DNA from 4 places in the Nonomuraea sp. NPDC049400 genome. Region 4 is predicted to be linked to each of the others. Evidence: riboswitches for the same ligand, from Rfam matches in the RefSeq annotation. Region 4 holds a riboswitch; each other region holds the start of a gene.
What was found. A riboswitch is a leader RNA that binds a small molecule or an ion and turns the genes downstream of it on or off. The one in region 4 is predicted to bind cyclic di-AMP.

Region 1: it holds a riboswitch for cyclic di-AMP, as region 4 does, so the genes downstream of both, ACIBVN_RS13700 (coiled-coil domain-containing protein) here and ACIBVN_RS11565 (C40 family peptidase) in region 4, are expected to answer to the same signal.
Region 2: it holds a riboswitch for cyclic di-AMP, as region 4 does, so the genes downstream of both, ACIBVN_RS36160 (C40 family peptidase) here and ACIBVN_RS11565 (C40 family peptidase) in region 4, are expected to answer to the same signal.
Region 3: it holds a riboswitch for cyclic di-AMP, as region 4 does, so the genes downstream of both, ACIBVN_RS48740 (CHAP domain-containing protein) here and ACIBVN_RS11565 (C40 family peptidase) in region 4, are expected to answer to the same signal.

Annotation. Positions count from the first base shown of each region.
Region 1 covers NZ_JBITMP010000008.1:11,699-18,898, forward strand. The annotation lists gene ACIBVN_RS13690 (WGR domain-containing protein) at 569-1,534, shown strand; gene ACIBVN_RS13695 (hypothetical protein) at 1,708-2,181, shown strand; gene ACIBVN_RS13700 (coiled-coil domain-containing protein) at 2,658-3,614, opposite strand; cyclic di-AMP (ydaO/yuaA leader) riboswitch at 3,620-3,760, opposite strand; gene galT (galactose-1-phosphate uridylyltransferase) at 3,813-4,904, opposite strand; gene ACIBVN_RS13710 (DeoR/GlpR family DNA-binding transcription regulator) at 4,901-5,680, opposite strand; gene ACIBVN_RS13715 (50S ribosomal protein bL37) at 5,814-5,891, shown strand; gene ACIBVN_RS13720 (uridine kinase) at 5,939-6,574, opposite strand; gene ACIBVN_RS13725 (hypothetical protein) at 6,577-7,158, opposite strand.
Region 2 covers NZ_JBITMP010000028.1:139,298-146,497, forward strand. The annotation lists gene serA (phosphoglycerate dehydrogenase) at 267-1,856, shown strand; gene ACIBVN_RS36155 (class I SAM-dependent methyltransferase) at 2,344-3,159, opposite strand; gene ACIBVN_RS36160 (C40 family peptidase) at 3,365-3,769, opposite strand; cyclic di-AMP (ydaO/yuaA leader) riboswitch at 3,962-4,106, opposite strand; gene ACIBVN_RS36165 (3-isopropylmalate dehydrogenase) at 4,226-5,272, shown strand; gene ACIBVN_RS36170 (branched-chain amino acid aminotransferase) at 5,488-6,585, shown strand; gene ACIBVN_RS36175 (O-methyltransferase) at 6,658-7,200, opposite strand, start outside.
Region 3 covers NZ_JBITMP010000052.1:49,354-56,553, reverse strand. The annotation lists gene ACIBVN_RS48765 (polysialyltransferase family glycosyltransferase) at 1-505, shown strand, start outside; gene ACIBVN_RS48760 (DUF6716 putative glycosyltransferase) at 587-1,750, opposite strand; gene ACIBVN_RS48755 (hypothetical protein) at 1,753-2,697, opposite strand; gene ACIBVN_RS48750 (aldo/keto reductase) at 2,796-3,617, shown strand; gene ACIBVN_RS48745 (Gfo/Idh/MocA family protein) at 3,637-4,590, shown strand; cyclic di-AMP (ydaO/yuaA leader) riboswitch at 4,707-4,845, shown strand; gene ACIBVN_RS48740 (CHAP domain-containing protein) at 4,858-5,529, shown strand; gene ACIBVN_RS48735 (YoaK family protein) at 5,692-6,387, shown strand; gene ACIBVN_RS48730 (alpha/beta fold hydrolase) at 6,399-7,200, opposite strand, start outside.
Region 4 covers NZ_JBITMP010000006.1:328,674-335,873, forward strand. The annotation lists gene ACIBVN_RS11550 (glycosyltransferase family 4 protein) at 1-177, opposite strand, end outside; gene ACIBVN_RS11555 (M48 family metallopeptidase) at 210-1,481, opposite strand; gene ACIBVN_RS11560 (hypothetical protein) at 1,583-2,401, opposite strand; gene ACIBVN_RS11565 (C40 family peptidase) at 2,541-3,077, opposite strand; cyclic di-AMP (ydaO/yuaA leader) riboswitch at 3,130-3,292, opposite strand; gene ACIBVN_RS11570 (NlpC/P60 family protein) at 3,681-4,640, opposite strand; gene ACIBVN_RS11575 (NYN domain-containing protein) at 4,768-6,090, opposite strand; gene ACIBVN_RS11580 (phosphotransferase family protein) at 6,235-7,200, shown strand, end outside.

The DNA of each region.
Region 1 (7,200 bases), on a different contig from region 4:
CACACCGGGCGGATCCCAGGGGGGTGCTCCAGAGGTTGGCTGGGAGGCCGCGCGCCAGGTCAGCCACGCTGTCAACGTTGATGAGGCGCCGAGGCTGATGAGTTGGAAGGGAGTGGGAATCTCATCCCATCCCGAAGTCGCTGCTGCCGGCCCGGGCGAGCGTTGTCGCCGCTGACAGCGAACAGGAGGCCATGTTCGTCGAGATCGCCGAGCCGGGCTCGTTTCATCCTGAATACGCAGGTCGAGGCCTGACGTGAGCGTGGTGAGGGTGCTCGTGCGGGTCAGGGCGGGAGATCATGACGAGTGGTCACCTGTCACCTCGTGATCTCGCTGTTGGTCAGGACTAGTAGAACGTGCTGATCGATGGATGCCGTGGCCAGCGCCGCCGTGATCGAAGTGACCAGGCCATAGCGGCTGTCGACAGCCAGGTTACGCAGAATCCTCATGGCGTCCGTCTCGTAGGCCTTTATCACATCATGGGCTGCGGCGGTATATCGCAGGTATCGCAGGCCCCTGTGCCATGTCATCGCGTGTTCCGCAGTCACCTGCACCCTGAGAAGATCCCGATATGTCAGGACTACGCAGTTTCGAGAAGCGCTCCGACGGTGTTGTACGGCTCTGGCAGATCGAGCGCGAAGGCATCCGCTGTCACATGGCGTGGGGGATGGCGGGTGGCACCCTGCGGGGGACGAGCATGACCCTCGACGACGAGGCGCATGCCGTACGTCACTTCAACAAGAAGATCGACGAGAAGCGGCGCGAGGGCTACGTCGAGGTCGTGACACCCGAGCCCGAGCCTGCCCCCGCACCGGCTCCGGGGCACGTAGGCTCGCTTCTCGACATCCTGGATTCCGGCTACGAGCCGCTCGATGCCTACGACAGCGTGTACGTCATGCCCGTGCGACTGGGGATCGGGCGCTTCTGGCGCTATGCCGTACTGACGGACGACGGGCGCAGGGGCCTGATGTTCCCCGTAAAGGAGGCCTGCCATGACCCGGAGCTGGTCCGCGCGTTCCTGGATTTCCTCGTGCCGCGCCGGGAGCTGGCCTTCGACGGCAGTTCGCATCACAAGTTGCCGTTGGACGCGCTGATCGGGCCGTTCAGCCACGCGCTGCTGTGCTCGCCGCAGCTGATCAGCAACGTCTACGAAGGGCGCGTCGCCTACGCGTATCCGATCCACGACTGCGAGATCGGCGACGCGGACACCGGGACGTGGGTCGAGGCGCGGACCCAAGGACATGGCTCGCTACCGAATTCGACCTGGGATCGCGCTCCCCTACCGGTGACCGACCTGCGCTACGACCTGCGGAGCGCGAGCGGGCCGTTCGAGGGGATGGGTGATCGGGAGACGTTGAGACGGGCCAAGTTCAAGACCGGCACGCTGGAGGGGGCGGGGAATCTGCTGCGCCGGCTGGCGGTCTCGACGCCGAAGAGCTTCGTGGAGGTTCGGTCGTTCCGGGGCGAGGTCCTTGCTCTCGGGCCCGCCGACCTCACAACCGACACCTTGGACAGGGTCGGCAGGTTCGTCCGCTAGTTTGCCTATCCCTTCCGGAGACGCCACGATTGGGTTGGTCCCTATTGAAGTGGCAGGTCAAGGGCCTGGTGTGAGCTCCGCTGGACGTGCTCTTCCTGGTGGTGCCAGGGGTTCAGTGCGGATGATCGTTTGCCTGAGGGATCACGCACGTTTCATGATCCGTCACGGTCCGGATGATCGCGTTCACGATGATCCTTTGCGCGGGAATTGCGCCGTCTGTGAATGACCGCGGTAGAGGTACGGTGTCGCTTCTGGAACGCCTCACCGCGCGTCGCACGGAACTGGCCAAACAGGCCGAGCAGGTGATCGCCCAACTGCTGGCCGAAGACGAGCTGCAGGGAGAGCCTGTTCGGGCAGCTCAGGCCGCCCATGACGACACCGAGAACATAGGCGACGGCGGCGGCGAGATCGAGGTGGTGCCGATGTACCGGGTGGCGCTGCCGGCCCGGCGCGTGGCCGAGCCGCCCCCGAGGGCTGCTGATCCCCCACCGGGAGCGCGCCACGAGCGCACACGAGCTGCCGTCGACTACCAGGCGCTGCTGGAGGCGGTGCGCACCGCCGACGGTCGGGTGATCTGCAAGGCGATCTGCGCGCAGCTGGGTTGCCTTTCGAGTCGGGTCAGGTGGGAGGCGTGCGGGCCAAGCTGAAACGGCTGGCCGAGCGGGGCTGGCTGCGCAAGACGCCCAGCGGCGCGTTCGCTGCGCTGCGCTGACCACGCCCGAGGGCGCCCGAGGGCGATCGACGTCCCCTCACAGCCCCTGACCAGGGCGACGTCCCGGTGAACAGAGCAAACCGGCGGACACGATCCACCCGTGTTCGAATCGTCGAGGTCGCCAGCAGACGGGCCCGCTGTTGCCGCTCCCATCCAGCCAGCATCGCCTCGAACACGGCTTCTGCCGGGCGCAAGGGCACCACACCATCCGACAGAACCAGATGAGCGGCCCCCTCCACAGCCACCCTTCTCACCCTTCGATTGGCTCATGGCGCGCGGCGAAGAGGTCCTGCTGTCGACGGATCAACTCCGCCAGGTCGTTGCCAGCTGGACCGGTGTGGTCGACGGTCCCGTGGGTAAACGCCATCTGCAAGTGAGCGAATAGCTCATTAGATGCGATTCGTCCCATTTCTAGTTCATCGAGATGTGCACGTGGTCGTAGTGGTTCTCGGTGATGCTGCCCCGGTCCGACATGGCCCGCCAGCCTGAGCCCATGTTGATGCGCTGCTTCCAGATCACGTACTTGACCCCGAGCTTGTCCTTGTTCTTGAGTGCCCACTCCGCGATGCGGTCGCCCAGGGCGTTGTTGACGGCCGACGGCGTCGTCCCGCCGGTGCTCATCATGAAGTCGCAGGCCCGCCCCAGCGGGTGCTCGCCGCTGGAGCCGGAGCGGAAGCAGCCCACCTCGTACGGCAGCTTGAAGTTCTTCTCCACCTGCGCCTTCATCAGCCGCGTGCGGGCCGTGATGTTGTCCGAGCCCGTGGGCAGCTCCGGGGCCCAGCTGCCGTTCGTGTTGCGGCCGGGGCCGAACGGCACCAGGTCCTGGAGCTTCTTCTGGATGTCCTTGATGACGTCCTGGGCGTCTTCGCGCTGCTCGGCCACGTCCTTGGCGTCCGCGCTGATCTGGGTGGCGAGCGCGGCGGCCTCGTCGGAGGCCTTCTTCTTCTCGTCGCGGGCCTTGGCCACACCGTCCACGACGGCCTGCTGCTCGGCCGTGAGCTGCTCCAGCAGGGCCACGGCGCCGCCGTTGGTGGGCAGCAGGAAGGCGGGCAGCGAGGGGTCGTGGCTCTGGTAGCGCATCCTGGCGATGTCGGCGACCCGCTGCTCGGCCGCCACCACCGCCTGCTCCGCGGCGGCCAGGCGGTCCTTGGCGACCTTGGCGGCCTCCCGCGCCTTGGCCAGCTCGACACGCTTGAGGTTGTACTTCTCGATGAGCTTGTCGACCTTGCTGTTGAGCTGCTTGAGCTGGGCGCGGAGCTCGGCCTCCGACGGTTTGGGCGCGGCTGACGCCGCGGTCACCGGCAGGACTGCGACGGCCGCGGCGGTGATGAGACCGATGACAAGGCGCACGGGGGACGCAGCCGCCACGTGGATGTTCCTCTCCCTCTGCCGACCGGGTTAGCTGACGGGTTCGGGCGCGGAGGTGCCCTACCGACACGTGGTCGGATTCACCCCAGAACTAGGTGGGTCCCCGGCTCCCGGGCGACACGCCCGGGATTAGGCGCGCAACGGCCGTTACAGCCGGTGCAAAAGGGATGTTAGTGGTAGATCACGAGTAATGCGACCCTAATAAGAAATCTGATAGTGATCTACTTGTGATCGAATCATACGCGCGGCCTCCTCCGGCAGCACGTCGTTCACGAAAGCGCCCATCGCCGACTCCGAGCCGGCCAGGTACTTGAGCTTGCCCGGCGCCCGCCTGATGCTGAACAGCTCCAGGTGCAGGTACGCGAGCTCACGGTCCTGCCGTACGGGCGCCTGGTGCCAGGCCGAGATGTACGGCATCACGACGCCGAACAGGTCGTCGAAGGCCCGCAGCACCGAGGTGTAGAGCGGCGCGAACGCCGAGCGCTCCGCCTCCGACAGCGCGGCCAGGTCGGGCACCTGCCGGTGCGGGTAGATGTGCACCTCGTACGGCCACCGTGCGGCGGCGGGCACGAACGCCGTCCACAGCTCGTTGGCGGCCACCACGCGCGTCCCCTCGGCCCGCTCGGCGGCCAGCACGTCGGCGAACAGGTTGCCCTTCGAGTACCGCTTGGCGGCGGCGAGCTGGAGCTTGGTCCTGGGCGTGACGTACGGGTAGCCGTAGATCTGGCCGTGCGGGTGGGCGAGCGTGATGCCGATCTCCTCACCCCGGTTCTCGAAGCAGAAGACCTGCTCCACGCCCTCGATCCCGGACAGCTCGGCCGTGCGGTCGGCCCACGCCTCCATGACCAGCTCCACCTGGTCGGTGGAGAGCCGGGAGAAGGAGGACGAGTGCTCAGAGGTGAAGCAGACCACCTCACACCGCCCCGCTCCCGGCCGCACCTCGCTCAAGCCACCCACTTCCGAATAAGTCCCGAAATTTCCGGAGAAGGAGGGAAACCGGTTCTCGAACACCACCACGTCGTAGTCGTGCGCCGGGATCTCCGACGACCGGGTGTCCGACGACGGGCACAGCGGGCACTCGCTCGCCGTGCCCGTCGGCTGGAACGTGCGCGTCTGCCGGTGCCCCGCGATCGCGATCCACTCCTCGGTCAGCGGGTCGTAACGCAGCTCGGAGGCCACCGGCCGCGGGTCGAGCATGCGCCGGTCGATCGCGCTCCTGTCGGCGTCGTCCCGCCGGTCGAAGTAGATCAGCTCTCGGCCGTCGGCCAGGTGGGTGATGGTGCGCTTCAAGGCGAGCCCTCCGCGATGATCAGTTCTCCGGCCCGTTCGGCCAGCTCCGTGCGTGCGTCCTCGGGCAGTCCCGCGTCGCTGATGACCACGTCGGCCTCGCTCAGCTCGGCGATCGTGCTGATGCCGACCGTGTTCCACTTGGTGTGGTCGGCGGGGATGACCAGCTTGGTGGCGGCCGCCACCAGCTCCCTGTCGGTCTCCGACTCCAGCAGGTTGGGCGTGGTGAACCCGGCCCGCACGCTCATCCCGTGCACGCCGAGGAAGAGCGTGTCCACGTGCAGGCGGCGGATCGCGGCCACGGCCACCGGGCCCACCAGGGCGTCGGACGGCGTGCGTACACCGCCGGTCAGCACGACCGTGCGGTCAGAACGCGGGTTCCGGTGGAAGACCTCGGCGACGGGGATCGAGTTGGTGATCACCGTCAGCTCGGGTACGCCGATCAGGTGGCGGGCCAGCGCCCACGTGGTGGTCCCCGCCGAGAGCGCCACGGCCGTGCCCGGCCTGACGAGGCCGGCCGCGCGCCGCGCGATGGCCTCCTTCTCCTGCTGCTGGCGGGCCGACTTGGCGGTGAAGCCCGGCTCCTCGGTCGAGCCCGGACCGAGGGCGGTGGCGCCGCCGTGGACCTTCTCCAGCAGCCCGCGCTCGGCCAGCACCTCGAGGTCGCGGCGAATCGTCATGTCGGAGACGCCGAGCTCGCGAACGAGGTCCGCGACCCGGACTCCGCCGTTGCTGCGCACGCGTTCGAGGATCGTCTGCTGACGCTGCTGTGCGAGCACACCCGCTCCTTCCAACAGATTCCACCAAATTATGACACGGAATTGTTGGGGAATGTTAGTTCGCGTGGTGCGCTTGCGCTGGTCAGGGCAGGCGGGAGACGCTCTGGTTCCGGCCGATCATCGGAGGCGAGCTATGGCCAGGCGCGCACGCAAGGGCAGGGCACGCAAGAAGAAAAAGGCTAACCACGGCAAGCGCCCCACGGCGCGTTGATCGGGTGGCCGCCTTTCCCGGCGGCCACCCTCCTTTGTCTGCGCCGCTTACGCGCCGCCGTCCGGCGTCAGCCGCACGGCGAGCCGGTCCGGGTGATCGGCCCTGACCACGACGTCGGCGGCCTGCTGGGGCCGTGCCTCCCGCTCGTACCGCTCATAGGCGGGCAGCCGCCACAGCTCGTCCTCGGGCGTTGCGCGCTCCAGCGCCCCCACCGACAGCCACACGTGCACGCTCACCTCGAACGCCAGCCCCCGCCCGAGCAGCAGCGTCCCGTCGACGATCAGCACCCCTCCCGGAGGCAACTCCTGGTACGGCGCCCGGTACGCCCGATCGATGCGGCTGTCCCAGAGCCGCGGCAGCACCTGCCCCGAGCCGCCCGGGTCCAGGGGCTCGAGGACCTCCCTGGTGAGCGCCTTGGCGTCGAGCCAGTCCTCGTAGAAGGCGTCCGGGTCGGTCCTGCCGTGCTCCAGCCGCAGCGACGCGGGCCGCAGGAAGTCACCCGCCGACACGCGCAGCACGGGCCTCCCGCGCAGCCGCAGCGGCGCGACGAGCTCGTCGGCCAACGTCTCGGGACGCGCGGCCGGCGCGCCGTCCACGGCCACCCGAACCCATCCCCGCCGCGCGGCGATCCTTTCCGCCAGTTCCTCGACGAGGGCGTCGCGGGAGATCGCTCGCCAACGCATGCCTACGCGCGCAGCCCCGCCACGAACCGGTGCATGGCCTCCGTCACATCCGTGAGCACCTGGGCCGAGGCGACCGGGTCCCCGAAGATCTCCATACCGTGGTCGGCGTCCGGGACCTCGAGGTACGGGTGCCCCAGGCCCCGCGCGACCTCACCGTCCCACGCCTTGTCGGCCGCCCCGCCGACCAGCAGCGTGGGAGCCTCGCTCCGCCGCAGTGCCCCGATGACGGACTCCATGGTGAGCAACGGGGTGAGCCAGATGGCGGGCAGGCCCCGTTCGGCGGCGAACGGTGCGGCGAGCGAGCCGAGCGACTTGCCCACCAGCAGCACCTGACCGGCGCTCTCCGCCTCCACGGCCTCGCGCGCCCGCTCGACGACCCACGCCTCACGTTCGGCGAGGGCGCCACCCGCGGGCGGCTCCCACCAGACCTCCTGCACGGTCCACCCGTGGTGCGCGAGCACCGCGCGGGCGAAGTGGAGGAGCGGGCGGGCCGGCACGTAGGCCGCGCCAGGAAGCAGGACGGCCACCCGATCCGGATCGCCTTCGTGCCGGGTGGGGACTCCGCAGACCTTCGCTGGCACCATTCCCGGAGTATAAGCCGAACCACCTGCCGAGATCATGAAGCC
Region 2 (7,200 bases), on a different contig from region 4:
CTCGGCCACGGCTTATCAGGCTAATGGCGAATAAATCTCCCGATCAAGACAAAGATGTATGCGGAGTGGATGAGTTTGTCGCCTGAGGGTACGGCGGGCCGCGTTCAGCGGACCGCCGCAGGTAGCGGACTATGCACCTAGGCGGGGCCGGTCTCACATGGTGGGGCCTCTCGTGAACACGTTCACAAGCGACGGATAGACTCTGTGGGACAGCCGGGGGACCCCGTGTCCCCCCAAGCCCGCCGTGCCGTTAAGGATCCACACCAGTGAACAAGCCCGTCGTTCTGGTCGCAGAAGAGCTGTCCGAGGCTGGCCTCGCCGTACTCGGGGCTGATTTCGAGGTCCGCCACACCGACGGCGCGGACCGTTCCCAGCTGTTGCCCGCTCTGGCCGGCGTGGACGCCCTGATCGTCCGCTCCGCCACGCAGGTCGACGCCGAGGCCATCGCCGCCGCGCCCAAGCTGCGCGTGGTCGCCCGCGCCGGGGTCGGTCTCGACAACGTCGACGTCGAAGCCGCCACCAAGGCCGGTGTCATGGTCGTCAACGCGCCGACCTCCAACATCACCAGCGCCGCCGAGCAGACCGTCGCCCTCATCCTGGCCAGCGCGCGCAACACGGCCCAGGCTCACGCCGCGCTGAAGAACGGGGAGTGGAAGCGGTCCAAGTACACGGGTGTCGAGCTCGACGAGAAGGTCATCGGCATCCTGGGCCTGGGCAAGATCGGCCAGCTGGTGGCCCAGCGGCTCCAGCCGTTCGGCGTCGAGCTGATCGCTTACGACCCCTACCTGCCGCAGGCCCGCGCCGCGCAGATGGGCGTCAAGCTCCTCAGCCTGGAAGAGGTGCTCAAGCAGGCCGACTTCATCACCGTCCACCTGCCCAAGTCCAAGGAGACCCTCGGTCTCATCGGTGACAGGGAGCTGCACCAGGTCAAGCCGTCGGTGCGCATCATCAACGTCGCCCGCGGCGGCATCGTGGACGAGGGCGCGCTCTACTCGGCGATCAAGGAGGGGCGCGTCGCGGGAGCGGGTCTCGACGTGTTCGCCAAGGAGCCGTGCACCGACAGCCCGCTGTTCGAGCTCGACCAGGTCGTCGTCACGCCGCACCTCGGCGCCTCCACGCACGAGGCCCAGGAGAAGGCCGGCACCCAGGTCGCGCGGAGCGTGAAGCTGGCGCTCGCGGGCGAGTTCGTGCCGGACGCCGTCAACGTCCAGGGCGGCGTGGTGGCCGAGGAGGTCAAGCCGGGGCTGCCGCTGGCCGAGAAGCTCGGCCGCGTGTTCACCGCGCTGGCCGGCGAGGTCGCCACGAAGCTCGACGTCGAGGTGCGCGGCGAGATCGCCTCCGAGGACGTGCGGGTGATCGAGCTGGCCGCGCTCAAGGGCGTGTTCACCGACGTGATCGAGGAGCAGGTCACGTACGTCAACGCGCCGCTGCTGGCCAAGGACCGCGGTCTCACCGTGGAGCTGGTGACCAGCTCGGAGAGCCCCGACTGGCGCAACGTGGTGACCGTGCGCGGCCTGCTCGGCGACGGCCGCCAGGTCTCGGTCTCCGGCACGCTCTCCGGCCCTCGCCAGATCACGAAGATCGTCGAGGTCAACGGCTACGAGATGGAGATCGAGCCGACGTCCCACCTGGCGTTCTTCACCTACACCGACCGTCCCGGCATCGTCGGCGTGGTCGGCCGCCTCCTCGGCGAGCACAGCGTCAACATCGCCTCGATGCAGGTGGCCCGCTCCACCAAGGGCGGCAAGGCGCTCATCGCGCTGACCGTCGACTCGGCGATCCCGGCCGAGGTGATCGACCAGATCGTGAGCGAGATCGGCGCTGAGAGCGGCCGCTCGGTGGATCTGGAGGACTGACCGCCCTTTCCGGCCCTGGGGCCGCCACCCGGATCGTTCCGGGTGGCGGCCCTTTGCGTCTCAGCATGCGAGATAGTAGGACATCCAACGAGATTGCTGAGGTACTGTTACTGGAAATGCGCCAGGTTCTCGTACTTATTACCTGCCGCGGCGGGGCCTGTTAGGGCAGGTCGACGACTCGCCGCGGTGAGTGGCGTTGTGTGTCGGCCAGTAAGTCCCATTCGCCCGGTCCGTGATCCGGACCCTGCGAGAGCAGGCTCGGTCGGATTTGCGCTGTGATGGATCCGCAGCGAAGCGAGGACATCCATCACAGCCCTCCGAACGGGTTCGGCAATGAAACGCAGTCCGACGTCCCTCTGGAACGCTCGCGAAATGAGATGAGTCACATGTACGAGATGTATGCCTGGAACCGTTCGGAAGAGCACGAGGACGAGGCCGCGGAGGCCGTGCAGACCGCCCTGGACCGCCGGGACAACGGCGGGGCTCCTCAGAACTCGAGCCGGTAGAACACCGCCGACCGTTTCACGCCCGGTATCGCCCCGGCGACCCAGGCCGAGATCCGGTGCGGCGGCGACAGGCGGTCGAACCCGCCGATGTCGAACGCGCTCACCGCGCTCACGCAGCGCAGCCTCGGATGGATCGACACCAGCTCGCCGGGGCCGTCGATGCCCCAGTGGAGCGTGGCCCCGGCCTTCCGCACGGGCCTGTTGAGCTTCTGCAGCCGGACGCCGAGCCTGCTCATGGCGTCGAAGACGACCTGCCCGCCGGGGAAGCGGTCCACGATCGCCCGCAGCAGTGCCCGGCCGTCGTGCGGGTGGAGGTAGTAGACCAGACCTTCGGCGACGACCAGCGCGGGAGCGTCGTCCGGGACCTGCTCCAGCCACTTCAGGTCGGTGACCGACGAGCCGATCACGCGGTGGCCCGGCCGCTCGGGGAACAGCCGGCCGCGCAGCTCGACGACCTCGGGATAGTCCACGTCGTACCAGCGGACGGTGGGCGGCGGCGCCAGCCGGTAGAAGCGGGTGTCGAGGCCGCAGCCCAGGTGGAGCACGGTGGCTTCGGGGTGCGTGGCGAGGTACGCGGCGGCCCACCGGTCGATGAAGCGGTCCCTGAGCGCGACGGCGGCGGCCAGGGCGGGGCTCATGCCGGTCTTGCGGAAGTCGAAGTCGATCCTGCCGACCGCTTCGAGGGCCATGTCGTCGCCGAGAATCGGGTGCCGTGATCTCGCGTCGAGCGCGCGTCCGTACAGGGTGGCGAGGAGCGTCGCCTTCTCCTCGGTGAGTTGCACCTTTTCTGGCGCCATGCCTCAACGCTAACGCCGCGCGCGCCGGCGCGAGCGCGCCCAGCAAGGCCGCGTTGTGCGCGCCGCCGCCCCGCGCAGGGGCGACGATCGATGACGACAGCGCCACGGCTACGCCGCCGATGCGCTTGACGAGCTATTTCCCGCGCACAGTGCGGAGACGGGCGCCGTCGTCTCGATGTCGCCTTGCTGACGTGCGGCGCGCCTCCTACACGGTCGCCTTGAGCGTGGCGGGCGCCGGGGCGCTGAGCTGCTCTTTCAGCTTGCCCCAGAGGCGCACACCCTTGGGGTCGGGGCGGACGGCGCCCACGAAGGAGTTCCTGCGCCAGGCGTTCAGGCGCTCCTCCTTGACCACGTCACCCGTGCGCGGCGCGTGGACCATGTAGCCGGGGCGGGAGATCATCCCGACGTGCCCGAGGTTGTGGAAGAAGACCAGATCGCCGGGCTTGAGGTCCTTCCAGGCGATCTTCTTGTCGAACGCGGCGTACTGTTCGCGCGCGGTGCGGGGCAGCTCGATCCCCCCGTGCTGGTACGCCCTGAGCATGAGCCCGGAGCAGTCATATCCGCTCGGGCTGGCGCCGCCCCACACGTACGGGGTGCCGCGCTTGCTCATGGCGAAATTGAGGGCGATCTTCCAGGCGGGCTTCGGCGCCTGCTGTTGCCGGATGCGTTTGATGTCCGCGCCGGTCAGGGTGGTGGGGTCGGTCAGAGTGGTGGGGTCGTCCTTGGGGGCTGCCTGGGCGGGGGTGGCCAGAATGAGCCCGACGGCGCCCGCCGCCAGGGCAATGGCAATGCGAGACAGGGGTCTGTCCTTCCATGCGGCCGGCCGGGTTAGCTGACGGGCTCGGGCCTGGAAGTAGCCCTACGGCATGGGGGTGCCGATTCGCCCCAGGGGGAAAGTGGGTCCCCGGCTCCACGCAACCGCTGCGTGGATTAGGCTCGACGGACTCTAACGAAACGGTCAAAGGATGGCAATAGGGGCAAAACGGACGTCCGGGAAATGAGAACCGAAGTCCGATAGATGAGATGGAGTGTTCGTCAGTCGAGACGACGCGGTAAGGTACGGCTCATGGAGTCGCGTAACATCCGTCTGGCAGTCATCCCCGGTGATGGCATCGGCACCGAGGTCGTGGCCGAGGGCCTCAAGGTCCTGGAGGCAGTGGGCACGAAGATCGAGCCCACGCATTATGACCTCGGCGCCGCACGCTATCACCGCACCGGCGAGACCCTGCCCGACGCGGTGCTGGAGGAGCTGCGCGGCTACGACGCGATCCTGCTCGGCGCCGTGGGCGACCCCAGCGTCCCGCCGGGCATCCTCGAGCGCGACCTGCTGCTCAGGCTGCGCTTCGAGTTCGACCACTACGTCAACCTGCGCCCGGTCAAGCTGTTCCCCGGCGTGGAGACCCCGCTGGCCGACACGCCCGCAGAAGACATCGACATGATCGTCGTCCGTGAGGGCACCGAGGGCCTCTACGCGGGCACCGGCGGCGTCATGCGGCGCGGCACGCCGCACGAGATCGCCACCCAGGAGTCGCTCAACACCGCCCACGGTGTCGAGCGCGTCGTGCGCTACGCCTTCGAGAAGGCCAAGTCGCGCCCCCGCAAGAAGCTGACCCTCGTCCACAAGACCAACGTGCTCACCTACGCCGGCGACCTCTGGCAGCGCACGGTCAACCGCGTGGCGGAGGAGTTCCCCGAGGTCACGACCGACTACTGCCACATCGACGCGGCCTCGATGTTCTTCGTGAGCCAGCCCGAGAGGTTCGACGTGGTCGTCACCGACAACCTGTTCGGTGACATCATCACCGACCTCGGCGCGGCCATCGCCGGCGGCATCGGCCTGGCGGCCAGCGGCAACATCAACCCCGAGCGGACCGCCCCCAGCATGTTCGAGCCGGTGCACGGCAGCGCGCCCGACATCGCCGGCCAGGGCAAGGCCGACCCGACCGCGACCATCCTGTCCGTCGCCATGCTCCTCGACCACCTCGGGCTGCACGCCGAGGCGGCCAAGGTCGAGCAGGCGGTCGCCGACGACATCCTCGAGCGGCTGACCGGCTGGACCGGCCGCACCACTCACGAGATCGGTGACGACATCACCGCGCGAGTATCCGGCTAGGGACCGCCTAGCCCCGCAAGCGCCTGGTGGTCCGCAGAGGACCGCCGGGCGCTTTTTCGCGTCCAAACGGCCTAACCACCCCATCGGCCGCTTGCCATCCCATATAGCGAGACAATAAGAAGTACGGGGCTGCTTGCGAGCAGTGCCACCCGCCACCGCCTATCCGCAGTCTTCTGTAGATTTGGGCAGATTTCGCAGAGAGAAGGACCTCCGTCATGACCATCGCTCAGAAGCTCAGCTTCGACGTGCAGCTATCCGACCACGCTCGCACCGCGGCCGAGCGGGAGCAGGTACTGGCGAACCCCGGTTTCGGGCAGATCTTCACGGATCACATGATCTCGATCGACTACACCGAAGGGCAGGGCTGGCACGACGCCAAGCTCATGCCGTACGGCCCGCTCTCGCTCGACCCGGCCACTTCGGTCTTCCACTATGCGCAGGAGCTGTTCGAGGGGCTCAAGGCGTATCGCCAGGTCAACGGCTCGATCGTGACGTTCCGCCCGTACGCGAACGCCGCCCGTTTCAACCGCTCGGCCGTCCGGATGGCCATGCCGGAGCTGCCCGAGGAGACGTTCGTGGAGTCGCTCGAGCTCCTTGTCGACACCGACAAGGAGTGGGTGCCCACGACCGAGGGCCACAGCCTCTACCTGCGCCCCTTCATGATCGCCACCCAGGCGGGGCTGGGCGTGAACTACCCGTCGAAGTCGTACAAGTACCTGGTCATCGCCTCCCCGGCGGCCTCGTACTTCACGGGTGGCGTCAAGCCGGTCTCGGTGTGGCTGTCCACCGAGTACACGCGTGCCGCCCCCGGCGGCACGGGCTTCGCCAAGTGCGGCGGGAACTACGCTGCCGCCTTCGTGGCGCAGCGGCAGGCGGTGGAGAACGGCTGCGACCAGGTGGTGTGGCTGGACGCCCACGAGCACAAGTACGTCGAGGAGATGGGCGGGATGAACCTGTTCTTCGTCTTCGGCGACAAGCTCGTCACCCCTGCCCTGACCGGCACCCTGCTGCCCGGCATCACCAGGGAGTCGATCCTGGAGCTGGCCGGCGATCTGGGTCTGGAGACCGAGGAGCGCCTCATCTCGGTCGACGAGTGGCAGGCGGGGTGCGAGTCCGGTGAGCTCACCGAGGTGTTCGCGTGCGGGACGGCGGCCGTGGTGACGCCGGTGGGTTCGGTGCGGGGCGCCGACCGCTCCTGGACGATCGGCGACGGCACGCCGGGTCCCGTGACGATGCGGGTGCGCGAGGACCTCGTGGGCATCCAGTACGGCGCCCGCCCCGACCCGCACAACTGGATCCACAAGATCGCCTAACCCGCGGTGGCCGGGTCTCCCGGGACCCGGCCACTCCGGTGCCGACGCCGGCCCCGCGAAGGACGCGCTGCGCTAGTTCTTCCTGATCAAGGTCATCCCGTCCGCCACGGGCAGCATGAGCACGGTCACCCGCGGATCCTCGATCACCAGGTCGTTGAACTGCCTGATCTCCACGGTCGTCACCTCGTTGTGCGCCGGGTCCGCCACGTGCCCCCTGCGCAGCGTGTTGTCCGCCACGATCAGCCCGCCGGGCCGCAGGCGCTCCATGAGCAGCTCGTAGTAGCCGGGGTAGTTGCCCTTGTCGGCGTCGAGGAACGCCAGGTCGATGGGCTGGTCGAAGGCGGCCAGCGTCTCCAGCGCGGGCCCGAGCGTCAGCGTCACCCGGTCGGCCACCCCGGCCTTCTGCCAGTAGCGGCGGGCGATGGACGTCCACTCCTCGCTGACGTCGAAGCAGTGCAGCCGCCCGCCGGACAACCCCCTGGCGATGCACACGGACGAATAGCCGGTGAACGTCCCGACCTCGACGGCCACCTGGGGGGCCACGAGCTGGGTGATCATGGTGAGGAAGATGCCCTGATCGGGGGAGATCTGCATCTCCGCGGCGTTCCCCGTGGC
Region 3 (7,200 bases), on a different contig from region 4:
GGCCGCCGGGCGGCGGCACGCCCAGCTCCTGCGGGCCGCCGCCGAACCCCTCGGTGTGCGGCTGTCGGTGGCCCCGGAGAGCGTGCCCGCCGAGGTGTGCTTCGCCGCGCTGCGGCCGGAGCTCGTCGTGGGGTGCTTCTCCACGGGTCTGCTGACGGCGCAGCGCTACTTCGGGCTCTCCGTCGCCGCGTACGGCACGGACCTGGTGCTCGACCGGCTGGCTCCCTACGAGAACAGCAACCGGATCCCGGTCACGATCGTGGACGCCCTGCTGCCCCGCCTGTCGGCCGACGGGGCCATCACCCCGGCGCCCGCGGTGGACCTGCGCGCCCTGGTGCGGGCCGTGGGGTACTGCATGCAGGCCGAGACGTACCCGGAGCTGCGGCCCGCGAGCATCGACTTGGACGCGCGTTACTTCAAGCGCAAGCGCCTGGAGACGCTGGGCCTGGTGACCAGGCCGACCGCGCTCACCCGGCTGCGCAGGAAGATCCGCTCGGCGATCTGACCCCGCTACCGCACCCCGGACGGCGCAAGAGCCCTCTTGCGCCGTCCTTTCGTGGAAGGGGTGCAGGGGCGGCGACCACCGTCAGCCGAGGGCCTTGAGGTAGCGGCGCATCTTGCGCTTGGCGCGGTAGCCCGCCCGCAGCATCGAGGGGTGCACCTCCACCCGGAGCCGGGCCCGGCGCCGCGCCGCCGCGTGCTCCGGCCCGTCCAGCAGCGAGGCCGCCGGCACCCGCGGCCCGCCCGCCACCAGCCCGGCCAGCAGCCGAGCCCAGTCGTTGCGCTCCGGCGGCTGGAAGTAGTTGGCCGCGCACCACTCGGCCGAGGCAGGCCGGAAGTCGCCCTCGGCCAGGTCGTCGAGCGTGCCCAGCAGCCCGCTGCCCTCGAACACCAGGTTGATCATCTCGGCGCTCACGCCGAAGTCGCTCAGCACCAGCGACGGCACGCCCAGCGCGATCGCCTCCAGCGCCGCCGTCGAGCTCACCGTGACGAACCCGGCCGCCCGCGCGAGCTGGTCGTGCATCGAACCCGCCTGGAAGGAGAGCCGCCCCGGCTCCCCCATCTCCCGCCACAGCCGCTGGTAGTGGTGGCGCTCGTTGTGCGTCTGCCGCTCATCCTCCAGCGCGCGCAGCTTGACGACCACGTCCAGCTCGGGGCGGAGCCGGGCCAGCTCGGCCAGCCCGAGCAGGATGCGTTCCCGTTCCTCCCGCTCACGCGGCACCTTGGCCTGAGTGGCGAACACGACCCGGTTCCCGCCCCCTGCGACCGTCTGCGAGCGCAGGAACGGCAGCCTGGCCAGGCCCACCGCCCCTCCCCCGCCGAGCCTGGCGGCGATCTCGGAGAACTCGGCCACCTCCCGCTCGCTGTGGACCACGAACAGGTCGCATCCGCTGCGGAACAGCCACGCCTTCTCCGTCGCGGGCACCGAGATGCCGGGCAGCCCGCTGACGAACACCGGCCGCGGCCGCAACCCGTCGAACACGTCGGCCACCAGCACGTCCACGACCGGCCCTGTGCAGGCCACCAGCACCACGTCCGGCTGCGTGCGCTCGGCCAGCCGCCGCACGGACCGGGCCGACAGCACCGGCGGCGGCTCGGCGCCGCCGCCCACGGCGGCGGCGATCTGCTCGGGCGACGGCGCGATCGGCGTGCGCACCACGACCAGGTCCGCGGTGCCTCCCCCGGGCAGGTCGCCGAGCAGGCAGGCCGCCCACTTCAGGTACGAGTCGGAGTCGGCGACCGCCAACACTTTCAACCGGACACTCCCGTCAGATGCGAGCGAAGGGCGGGGGCCGCCCTGCTGGTCCACCAGTCGTCGGGGACCGCCACCGGCTCGACGGCGACACCGCGCGGGCTGAGCAGCACCCGCAGCGAGGCGATCGCGGTCGAGGGGAGGCTGAGCACGCGCTGGCCGGCGTCCAGGCCCCGCAGCGTCAGCTCGGCGGGCGCGCCGCCGTCGTGGACCGTGATCCCCGGGCGTTCCCGGATCAGCGCGACGTCGACGGGGTCCTCGCGGCGGTGCGGATAGTACGCCAGCGGCTCGCGCGCGGCCAGGTCCGTCAGCCAGCGCAGGTAGTGGTCGCGATGCACCAGGCCGTTCCTGACCAGCGAGGTGCCGAGGACGACCGTGCGCTCCGCGGGCACCTCGGCGCTGGGCGGCTGGGCCCGCAGCCAGGCGAACTGGTGGCGTACCAGGTCGATTCCGGCCCGCCGTACCGCGTCCTCCAGGGGTTTGTCGACGGGCAGGGCGGTGAAGACCGACACGTCGCTCAGGCGCAGCCGCAGCGCGGCCGCCAGGCCGAGCGCGGCGCGCAGCCTGGTCGGCTGGGTCCTGGCCCGCAGCAGCGGCCGGTACGGCCCCGCGGCCAGCAGCTCGAGCAGCCGGAGGGTGGCCAGGCCATCGTCCACGATCACGATGCGGCCGGGACGCGAGGTCAGCCAGCGCAGCTGCACCCTGCCGGAGAAGGCGTCGCCGACGGCCTGCACGCGCCTGGGCATGCGTTCGCGCGGCTCGGCCAGCTCCAGGCCGTCGGGCAGCCCGAGAGACCTCAGCTCCCGGCGCGTGGCCTTCAGCGGCCGAAGGCCCGAGCGCGGCACGACGACCGTCCGGGGGCCCAGCAGCCCTGCGTAGTGGGCCTCGACGGCGCACAGCATCTGGAGCGGGGACTCCACCCAGGCCGACGCCTGTTCGACCACTCCTGCTCCTCCCAGCCGGGTGATGGCCCGTTCACGACCGCTTCAAGCTAGCCCCGCCGCCTTAAGCCCCCAGAAACGCGACGTGAACAATGGGCAGTATGAACTCGCTCTTGCTCAACACCGACGGCGTGCACATCCCGCAGCTCGGCTACGGGGTCTGGCAGGTCCCCGCCGAAGAGGCCGCGCAGGCCGTCACGACCGCGCTGAAGGCCGGCTACCGGCACGTCGACACCGCCTCCGCGTACGGCAACGAGGAGGGCGTCGGCCAGGCCGTGCGCGAATCGGAGCTGCCGCGCAGGAAGGTCTTCGTCACCACCAAGCTGTGGAACGCCGACCACGGACGCGCCGAGGCGGCCTTCGAGGAGTCCCTGGCCCGGCTCGGCCTCGACTACATCGACCTTTTCCTCATCCACTGGCCGGTGCCGCAGCAGGACAAGTACGTGCAGGCGTGGAGGGCGATGGAAAAGATCTACCGTGACGGGCGGGCCAAGGCCATCGGCACCTCCAACTTCACGATCGCCACCCTGACCCGGCTGATGAACGAGACCGACATCGTCCCGTCGATCAACCAGATCGAGCTCCACCCGTACCTGCAGCAGCGCGAGATGCGCGCCTTCCACGAGGCCAACGGCATCCTCACCGAGGCGTGGAGCCCGCTGGGCCAGGGCCAGGGGCTGCTGGACGACCCGGCGCTGGCCGTGCTGTCCGGCAAGTACGGCAAGACGCCCGCGCAGATCGTGCTCCGCTGGCACCTGCAGCTCGGCAACGTCGTCATCCCCAAGTCCGTGACCCCGTCGCGGATCGCCGAGAACATCGCCGTTTTCGACTTCATCCTCGATCCCGAGGACATGGCCGCCATCGGCGCGCTGAACAGGGGCCGGCGCTTCGGCCCCGATCCCGACACGTTCAACATGACGTGATTCGTCTACGATCTCCCACGTGCGGGATTTTGCGTGGGGCATCGCGGCGACAGGCGGTATAGCGCGGACCGTGGGAGCGGCCATCGTGGCCGAGCCCGGGATGCGGGTGGCCGCCGTCGGGTCCAGGGACTTAGGCCGGGCGCAGGCGCTGGCCGCCACGTTGGGCGCGGAGTCGGCGTACGGCTCCTATGAGCAGATGTGCGCCGATCCGGCCGTGGACGCCGTCTACGTCGCGACGCCGCACGCCCAGCATCTGCAGGTGGCCGAGGCCGCCATCGCCGCGGGCAAGGCCGTGCTGTGCGAGAAGCCGCTGGCCGCCACCGTGGACGACGCGGAGAAGATGGTACGGCTGGCACGTGAGGCAGGCGTGTTCCTCATGGAGGCCATGTGGATGCGCTTCAACCCCCTCATCCAGAAGATCGCGGCCGACGAGCGCTTCGGCGACATCCGCTCCGTGCAAGCCACTTTCGGCTTTGCCAAACCTTACGATCCGGTCCACCGGCTGTGGGCGCCGGAGCTCGGCGGCGGGGCCCTGCTCGACCTCGGGATCTATCCGTTCGGCCTGGCTCAGCTGCTCCTCGGCATGCCCTCTGACCTGCGGATCACCGGCTCCCTCGCGCCCAACGGCGTGGACGCGGAGGCGGGCGGGATCTTGCTCTACCCCGGCGGCAGGCGGGCTCTCGTAGAAACCTCGTTGCTCGGGAATTACCCGAACCATGCCTGTGTTGTAGGTACTCAGATGCGGGCGGACATCCAGGCACCGTTCTGGGCGCCGCAGCGGATTCTGCTCTCCGGGCCCTCCATGGAGCCGGAGGAGCATGTGCTCGATCCGGCGGACAACGGTTACGCCGGGGAGCTCCGCGAAGTCCGCGCCGCAACGGCCGAAGGCAGGACCGAAAGCTCGGTCATGCCGCTTGATGAGTCCCTCGCCATGATGGGGCTCCTGGCCGCGGCCCGGGGGCAACTCGCCTAGCTGGGTCGTTACAGATTTGTAGCCTCTTGCCTTATGCATTACATTTGAGGCATTCTTGAGACATTCGTCCGGTTTGTCCGGCAATGTCCGACCATCGCGACACACATCACAGGACCGTCCTGTGACCGCTGAATCCGCCTCCGGGCGGAACCGGGGACCCACGTCCTAATGGGGTGAATCGGCACTTCGGTGCCGTAGGGCAGCTTCCACGCCCGAATCCGTCAGCTAACCCGGTAAGCGGCATGGAAGCAAGGAGTAACCGCCTCGATGGCCAAGTTCCGCTTTACCGCTGCCACGAAGACCAACATCGCCCGCGCCGTGCTCGGCGCGTCCGTCCTGGCCTCCGGGCTCGGCGCCCACATGGGCACGGCCGCCGCCACAGAGCAGCAGCCGGCCACCGCGGCCACGCAAGACGACCACGCCAAGTCCAGGGAGACCAAGGTCAACGTCACCGCCTCCCAGGTCCTGGACCTCGCCAAGGCCCAGGTCGGCATCTCCGAGAACGCCTACGGCGGCGGCACCAAGTTCCAGAAGTGGTACGCCAACTCGCCGCGCGCCGCGGAGACCATCGCCCGTGACGGCGGCAAGCGCGCCGACTACATCAACGCCCCGTGGTGTGCGATGTTCATCTCCTGGGTCGGCGAGCAGACCGGCGCCCGCCCGCAGATCGGCTGGGACGCCTGGACCGTCGCCCACGCCAAGTGGTTCCAGGCCAACCACCGCTTCGGCACCGAGGCCAAGCCCGGCGCCGTCGTGTTCTTCTCCTTCAAGGGCAGCAAGAGTCTCGACGACATCGAGCACGTCGGGTTCGTCGAGAAGGACAACGGCGACGGCACCATCTCGACCGTCGAGGGCAACACCGGCAACGGCAAGGTCGAGGAGCGCGTCCGTCCGAAGTCCCAGGTCGTCGGCTACGGCTACCCGGAGTACGCCGGCTGACCCCGTTTCACCACACGAGCGCGCGTCCCCTCCGGGGGCGCGCGCTCTTCGCATCCCGCCATCCTCCGGGGGAAGGGGGTTGGGGCAGCCACGCGCGAACCTCGCCAAGGAGCCGGCCATGAGACCCAGCCCCCGCCCGGGAGCCGAGACCGCGGGGCGCCCGTGAGTGGCGGGCTCCGGTGGGTCGCCGACGGGCTGTTCCCCCGCGGCGGGAACCCGCACGGCGTCCTGCCCGCCCTGCTGATCCTCCTGGCCCTCGTCACCGGCCTCGTGGACGCCATCAGCTTCCTCGGTCTGGGCCGCGTCTTCGTGGGCAACATGACCGGCAACATCGTCTTCCTCGGCTTCGCCCTGGCCGGAGACCAGGAGCTGTCGACATGGGCCTCCCTCCTGGCCCTCGCGGCGTTCGGGGCGGGCGCCTGGACCGCCGGGCGTGTGACCAGACGGACGAGCGAAGCCCGGCGCGCGTTCGCCGCCGCCACCGCCGCACATGCCCTGCTGGTCGCCGCCGCCCTCACCGTGGCCCTGGTGGCAGGACACGATCACACCGGTGCAAGGGCGGCGCTCATCGGGCTGCTCGCGTACGGCATGGGCCTGCAGAACGCGTCCGTACGCGCGCTGGCGGTCCCCGACCTGGTCACCAACGTCCTCACCACCACCCTCACGGGCCTGGCCGCCGACACCCCGGGCCGGGCGGCCCTGCGCAGGTCCGCGTCGGTCGTGGCGATGTTCCTCGGCGCCCTCACCGGCGCCGCACTCCACCTGCACGTCGGCCCCGCACTGCCGCTGGCCGCCGCCCTGACCCTCCTGGCGGTCGTCGCCGTCGTGGCCCGCAGGCGCGCCCGCCGCACGAGCTGAGCCGGCGGGATTTACGAGAGGAAGAAGTCCGCCAGAGCCCGCGCGACCCCTGCCGGGTCGTTCTCCATCGGGATGTGGCCCGCCCCGGGAATGCGCACGAGCGTGCAGTTCGGGATCTCCGCGACGAAGCGCTCGGCGTACCGGACCTCCTGGAACGGGTCATCCGCACCCCACACCAGCAGCTTCGGCGTCTCATCCGCCTTCAGCGCGGGGACGAGGTCCAGCGTGTAGCGGCTGTCGGCCGCGCCCGCCAGAGCCATCCACGACCGGCCCACCCGCAGGTCACGCCACGGATCCAGGTAATCGGCCAGCTCCGCCTCGGAGGCGGGCCGGCCCAGCGCGATCGTGACGGCCTTGCGGCGCGCGGCCAGCAACTCCTCCACGGTCGTGGCCGCCACCATGGCGGGATCCCGGTAACGGGCCACGCTGGACACCGGCCACGAGTCGTACGTGACCGAATTGACCAGAGCCAGCCGCGCCACCTCCGACTCGACCAGCAGGTGCTGCGCGACGGCGCCCCCGATGTCGTGCCCCGCCACCAGCAGCGGCGCCCGCGCACCCACCGCGGCCGCGAACCGCCCCGCCCACGCCGCCAGCGCGGGCACCGCCGCCGTCTCCGCCGTGAGCTCCCCCTCGGAACGCCCCAGCCCCGGCAGATCGACCGCCACCGGCCGCAAACCCGCCGCCGCCAGATCGTCGATCACCGGCTCCCAGACCCGGCTCCAATACGTGCCGTGCAGCAGCAACACCACCGGGCCCCGCTCGCCCGCCGTCAGATAACTGGCCATCCGGCCGTCGACCTCGACCGTCATT
Region 4 (7,200 bases):
CCGCGTCGGATGCCGCACGATCGGGTACGGCTGGCGCTCGTCGAACTCCTCGCAGCCCGGCCAGGCGGGCGCGTAGACGGCCACGCCCGGCGTTCGCAGGGCGAGGCCGTGCACGAACGACTGGATGCCGCCGGGCCTGGGCGGGAAGTCGTTCGTGACGATGAGCACCTTGGGCACGCCGTCGGTCGCGGCATCGGTCACGGCACGTGTCACTGCACTGGTACGCCGTTCAGCTTGGCCCATGCGCGGGCCATGGCGATGCGCTCTGGGCTGGAGGGATGGGAGGCATAGAGCACATATTCCACCGCATCCGGCGACAAGTCGGAAACGTTGGTGACGGCGAGGCGCTTCTGCATCGCGACGAACGTGGCCGGATCGTGCGTCAGGTCGAGCGCGTGCAGGTCGGCCCTGGCCTCGATGTGGCGGCTGACCAGGTTTTGAGCGGGGCCCATGAGCAGTGAGCCGATGGTCATCAGGCCCATGATCGCGCCGACCGCGCGCGGGTCGCCGATCGACGTGACGCCGGCGCGGCGGCGTACCGGGTCGAACACCAGGAACAGCAGGATGGCGCCCAGAGCGGCGCCCAGAGCGCCGATGAACGTGCCGTAGAGGACGTCGTTGTGCTTGGCGTGGCCCAGCTCGTGCGCCACGACCAGCTCGACCTCCGGCTGCGGGGCCTTGAGCAGCGTGTCGTAGACGACGATCCTGCGCGTGGCGCCGAAGCCGGACACGTACGCGTTGAGCGCCGTCGTCCGGCGCGAGGCGTCGGCGACCAGCACGTCCTCGACGGGCACGCCGTCGCGCTGCGCCATGGCGAGCAGGCTCGTGCGGAGTTGACCCTGCCGCATGGGCGTGAAGTCGTTGAACAGCGGCTCGAACACCACCGGATAGATGAACGACACCGCCAGCGTCAGCACGAACGCCCCGACGGCGGCGGGGATCCACCAGCGCCTGAACCTGCGGGCCAGCGCCACGAGCACGAGCAGCATGAGGCAGAGCAGGAACGCCTCGACGCCGATGTTCTTCAGCCGGTCGCCGGTCCAGGACCCCCAGTCCTGGGTGGACAGTCCGTAGTCGCGCAGCAGCGTCTCGAACCAGATGCCGAGCGGCAGCTTGACCAGCTCGACGATGGCGGTGATGACGACGACGCCGAGCACCACCCGTACCCACCAGGGGCCCTTGAGCCAGCCCACCGCCCTCGCGCCGAACGGGGTGGCCACGAGCAGCCCGGCGAGGACGAGTGTGAGCGCCAGCGACAGGTAGCTCGGCACGGTGGTGGCCGCGTCGAACGCCTTGCTTCTGGCGATCTGCGCGGCGGTGAAGTCGCGCGCGGGGTCTGGCGGACCGGAGGCCAGGATGCGCCAAGGGGTGCTGAAGGCGGCCACGGCCAGAATGATCAGGCCGAGCAGCACGGCCGCCGCCCCCGCCTGCCGCCTCAGCCGCCGCTCATCCGCGGCTTCGCGCGGTCCGTCCCCGTTCACGGACACACCCTCCCCATACCCCTCATCTGCCGCCGCCCCCTGTCCGGCGCTTACCCCCTCGACGTCGTCCGTATCTCGCTGTTCGCCCATCAGCCTCCCCCTCACGCGAGCTGGTCTCGCACGTAGTCGCGCCACCGTGCGGTCAGCGTGGCCGCGGAGAGCCCCAGCGCGGCGAGTGCCTGGTCGACGCCGACTGCCCGGGCATCACGGTAGAGCCTCACCAGGGTCTCCTCACCGAACCGGTCAGCGAGGAAGCGACACGCGAGCCAGGCTTCCTGATACGCCCGCGCGAGCCGCAGGGGATCCCGCCCGTCGGCCGCGAAAGCGGCAGATCCGGGCAACTCACCCGGCAGACGGCCGGACCGCACCTCGGCGGCGAGCTCGGCGGCGGCGGTCCTCACGGGGAGCCCGGAGTCGCGGTATCCGACGTAGTCGGCGAACCCCTCGTAGAGCCAGACGGGCAGGCGGTCGGTGCCCGCCGCGACGTGGGTGAGCTCATGGGCCAGTACGACGTCCTTGCCGGTGGAGTTCAGCTTGGCGAAGAACTCGGGGACGATGATCACCCGGCCGCCGTCGGCCATCGCGGCCAGCCCGTCAACCCGCCCCACCCCGGCCAGCCGGGCCGCTTCCGCGGCGGAGCCGGGAACGACGATCAGCGGTCGTACTGGCCGGCCGAGCACGTCCGAGACCCGCTGCCCGGCCACGTCGGCTCTGCGTGCGAGTTCGCGGAGCTCACCGGGTGGGGTGTGGTGGCCGACGACGGCGGACCGCGCGCCGCGGACGACGACCGCGTCGTCACGCCACAGGTGGCGGGCCTCCGGCGGGAGGGCCGGCGAATCGGGGGTGGGGGCGCTGGCGGGGGCGACGGCGAGGAGCACGATGGAGACCACCGCGACCCGCCGACTCACCCACCTGGACACGATGCCCGATCGTAGTCGCCCCACAAGGGCCACATCCGCCGCTTACGTGTGCGCCGACGCGGCGGGACGAGCCCCGCCCGAACCAGCCGACGCAGCAGGACGAGCCCCGCCCGAACCAAAGGGTTCGGGCGGGGCTTGGTCACAGGCCGGGACGGACCGCGCCCACGAAGGACGCCTTACGCCATCCGCCCAGCTTGTCGATGCGCACCCGTTCGCCTGTCCGCGGCGAGTGGATCATCTTGCCCTTGCCGACGTACATGCCCACGTGGCCGAGCCCGTTGAAGAACAGCAGGTCGCCGGGCTGGAGGTGCCGCCAGGAGACCTTCTTCCTGATGCGGGCGAACTGGCTGCTCGCCACGCGCGGGAGCTTCACCCCGGCCTTCTTCCAGGCGTACTGGACGAGGCCGGAGCAGTCGAACGAACCAGGACCTGTGCCTCCGTACCGGTACGGGTCACCGATCTGGTTCTTGGCGGCTGAGACAGCCTTGCGGGCCTTGGACTTCTGCCGGGCCACCTTGACCGCCCTCAGCGTTGCGGCCTTGGCCGACGTCGAGGTCTGGGCGGTCGTGGCCGCCTTGGCCGTCGAGACCGACGTGCTGGTGGCCGCCTGAGCCGTTGGGGCATGGAGGACCAGACCTCCGGCCGTCACGGTCATCGTGAGCGCTACGCCGCTCATGGCAAAGCGGGACAGACGGGGGTTATGCAGGGAGGTAGACAGGATTTCTCCTTGACTCTTCCACGAATGCCTACCGGGTTAGCTGACGGATTCGGGCCTGGAAGTAGCCCTACGGCGCGGTCTACGCGCCGATTCACCCCTGATCCCTGGGAACTGGGATCGCTGGGTCCCCGGCTCCGTGCCTCCTGGCTGCACGGACTCGGCAGGCCACCGCCCGATCAAGAGGTTGATACGGGGATATGGGGCGGTGACCAGCGGATCTTTATCTGTCTCACATCGGTAGGGACCGATGCGGGTTCGCGGAGGACATGGCTCGTTCACCGCGACGTCGCCAGAAGCTACGCCGAACCGTCAAGAATCGGCAAAGCGAGACATGGGCTGTAAAGATCAGATAAAGGGGTCTGTAAGAGTGGAAATCGCTGCTGGAGCGCCAGGCTCTGTTATCGAAATGTGACACTGCTCACACTTCTTTTCGCAGGCGTTTGTCAGATCGCGATTGTCGCCTTTTTCACATTTGCCCCGCCGCAGCCATCTACTATGGTGCATAGAAGAAAGCGTGCGCGATCGTTCAGCCACTCACCGTTTGAGGACCGGGAAGCGCGCCTACGGGCGGACGACGCCCACGATGGGGCCGCCGTAGGAGGAGAGCTTGACGACTTTGACCACGTCGCCGGTTTGGGGCGCGTGGACGATGTCCCCGTTGCCGGCGTAAATGACGACGTGGCCCAGGCTCGAGGTGAAGATGAGGTCCCCGGGCTGGAGATCGTTCAAATCGACCCTGCGGTTGGCCCCCCACGCCCACTGCTGCCACGTCGTACGCGGCAACGACACGCCGCCGGCGCGCCATGCCGCCTGGGTAAGGCCCGAGCAGTCATAGCCTCGTGGACCGGTCCCGCCGTAGATGTACGGCTTGCCCACCTGGGCGTAGGCGAAGCGCAGGACGGCGGCGGCGTTGCCGGAGGCGGGGCCGCTGTACTTGATGCCGACGCTGTTCGGGTTGCCGGGATTGTAGGCGCCCAGTCGCCTCAGCAGCTTCTTCTGCTGGGCGATCAGCTTCAGGATCTCCGCGCGTTCCTTCTCGACGCCGTCCCGCTCCTTGTCCGCGACCTCCAGCGCCTCCTCCGCCTTGTCGCGCTCGGCCTTCAGCCCGCGGTTCTCACGGTCGAACGCGGCCAGCTTCTCCGCCCGCTCCTTCGACAGCTGCCCGGTCAGCGTCAGCGCCGTCAGCAGGGCCTCGGGGTTGTCCGTGCCGATCAGCCCGGGCAAGGAGGTCAGGTCGGTGCCGAGTTTGTAGCTGTTGACGGCCATGCCGATCACCTCGGCCCGCAGGTCCGCGACGGTCGCCAGCTTGCGCTTGTAGCTGTCGTTCAGCTTGGTGTAGGAGCTCTTGGCCTTCTTGTACCGCTCATTGGCCGTGTTGAACTGTTCGACGACCTTGTCGGCCTTGTCGTTGAGCTTCTCGAGCTTGGCCTTGGCCTGCCGGAGTGTGGGTTTGGGATCAGCGAGGGCAGGGCCTATCGGGGACAGGAGCAGCCCGAACGCGAGACCCGCGGCCACCGGCATCCTGCCAAACCTCACTGTGTCGCCTCCCAGGGATGATATCTGGGGCGAAATAGTACAGAAGTGGCGGGTGAGGCATCCCCTAAACGTGGCAAATCGTGATGGAGCGCCAACCCAGCCGGTCCGTAATCTAGGCCCGCCCCAGCCTGCGCAGCAGCAAGCCAGACGGAACGGGTCTGGCTCCCATCCGCCTGACGGACTCGGCCACCTCGCGGTCCGACGACACCACGGCGATGGCCCGGCCGGGCGGCTCGGCGCGGACGAGCTGGCGGATCAGGTCGTCGGCGATCTCCCCTGGGTCGCTGAACAGCACCCGCACCCCGCGCGGCGCCACCACCTGCACGGGGGCGTTGAGCTCCGCCCCGTCGAACACCACGGTCACCTCGACCCTGGTCTGCGCCACCAGCCCGCCGAGCCCGGTCATCAGCCGGTTGCGCTGGTCGGCGAGGGTGAGGGTGCCGTAGCCGGTCTTGGTGACGTTGTAGCCGTCGATGATCAGATGGACCTGCGGCAGGGCCAGGAGCTGGTCGAGCAGCTGCGGGTCGTCGTCGGCGAGGGCGCGTGCGGGCACGCCGCGCACGCCGGGCCGCTCGCCGGTGATCGCGGCGACCGAGTCGGCGGGCCGGGTGATCGTCGTGGGCAGAGCCAGCTCCCTGCGCAGCCCGGCGGAGGCGTCCTGCAGCGCGTCGAGCAGCACCCTGATGCGGGCGTCCTCGATGCTCCTGCCCTCGCGGGCCGCCCGGCGCGAGGCCTCGAGCTGCTTCTCCACGTCCGCCAGGCGCTCGCGCAGCCGCCGCAGCTCGGACTCGCCCGCGACGGAGGAGGCCGAGGCGGCCGCCCTGGCCTCCTCAGCCGCGTGCTCCATCTCCTCGGCGTGATGGACCGCGGCCTTGGCCCGCTCGCGGGCGTCGTGCAGCTTGCGCCGCAGGTCGGAGTTCTCCGCGCGGGCCACCCTGATCTGCTCGCGCAGCCGGTCGGACTCCTCCTTGGCGGCGCTCTTCTGCGCGGCGAGCTGCTCACGCAGCCGGGTGACCGCCTCCTCGCGCTCCGACCCCTCGGCCGCCACCGCCGACTGCTCCAGGTCGGTGCGGGCGACCTCGATCATCTCGGCCCAGCCGGGCGGCCTGGTGAGGTACGCGGCCGCGGCCACGAGCACGGGGTCGGCGGCGGGCGGCACGTTTCCCTCGGCCAGCGAGGCGACCAGCTCGGGCCAGCCGGCGGCCACCGATTCGGCCACCAGCTCGCGGAACTTCTTGTCGTTCTCGAGCTGCGCCGCGATGGGCGCGCTGCCGAGCTTGGCCCGCTTGCGGGGGTCGAATTTGGCGATACCGCGCAGCGGCGGAGGCACGGAGGCAGCGGGCATCGTCCCGAGGACCTGAGACGCCAGATCGACGACATTTAGCCGCACCTGCTCGGGAAGCGGGCGAGACAGGCCTTCACCCGCTGAACTCATCCCACTTGTCCCTTCGTGACATGCCCTTTCAGACAAGGGTACGGCTGCCGCGTACCTGACCGTAACGGTCACCTTTGTATGGACGAGCGCTTGGTTGGCGGTATACGACTGAGCCGGAGCAGGCGCTCACCCAGGAGGCCGACCGTGACAGAAGAGATCCGCACCTCCACCCGCGACCTTGAAGAGCTGCGCGAACGCCTGGCCGTCTGGCTGCGCGGCAGGGCCGGCGAGAGTGCTTCGGTGTCCGAAGTGTCCCGGCCGTCCGAGAACGGCATGTCCAGCGAGACCCTGTTCTTCACCGCCGCCTGGGACGGAGGAGGAACGCGCTGCGTAGCCAGGCTCGCACCTGCGGTAGAGGCCGTTCCGGTGTTCCCCTCCTATGACCTGCGGGCACAGTTCGGGATCATGCGCCTGGCCAGGGAAAAAGCTGGGATTCCAGCGCCCAGGGCCCTCTGGTTCGAACCGGATCCCGATCATCTCGGCACGCCGTTCCTCGTCATGGAGCGCGAGGACGGCGAGGTGCCGCCGGACGTGATGCCGTACACATTCGGGAGCTGGCTGCTGGACGCGGCGCCGGCGGACCAGCGCAGCCTGCAGGACGCCGCCGTGGCGGTCCTGGCGGCGCTGCACCAGGCCCGGTTCACGGCCGAGGAGCTGGCCCCGCTCGGGCCGGCCGGGCTGCGCGCGCACGTCGAGGCACAACGCTCCTACTACGAGTGGGCGCACGGCGAGCGGCGCATCCCGCTGCTGGAGCGGGCCTTCCGCTGGCTGGAGCCGCACTGGCCGCAGGAGCCCGGGCCGGACGTCCTGTGCTGGGGCGACGCCCGGATCGGGAACATGATGTTCCGGGACTTCACCCCGGTCGCCGTGCTCGACTGGGAGATGGCCGCCGTGGGCCCGCGCGAGCTGGACCTGTCCTGGATGATCTTTCTGCACCGCTTCTTCCAGGACCTCACGGTCGCCATGGGCTTTCCCGGCATGGCCGGCTTCATGCGTCGCGGCGACGTCTGCCGGAAATATCGGGAATTAACCGGGTACGAGCCCCGCGACATGGACTTCTACGAGATGTATGCCGCCCTCCGGCACGGCATCGTCATGGCCAGGGTGTGG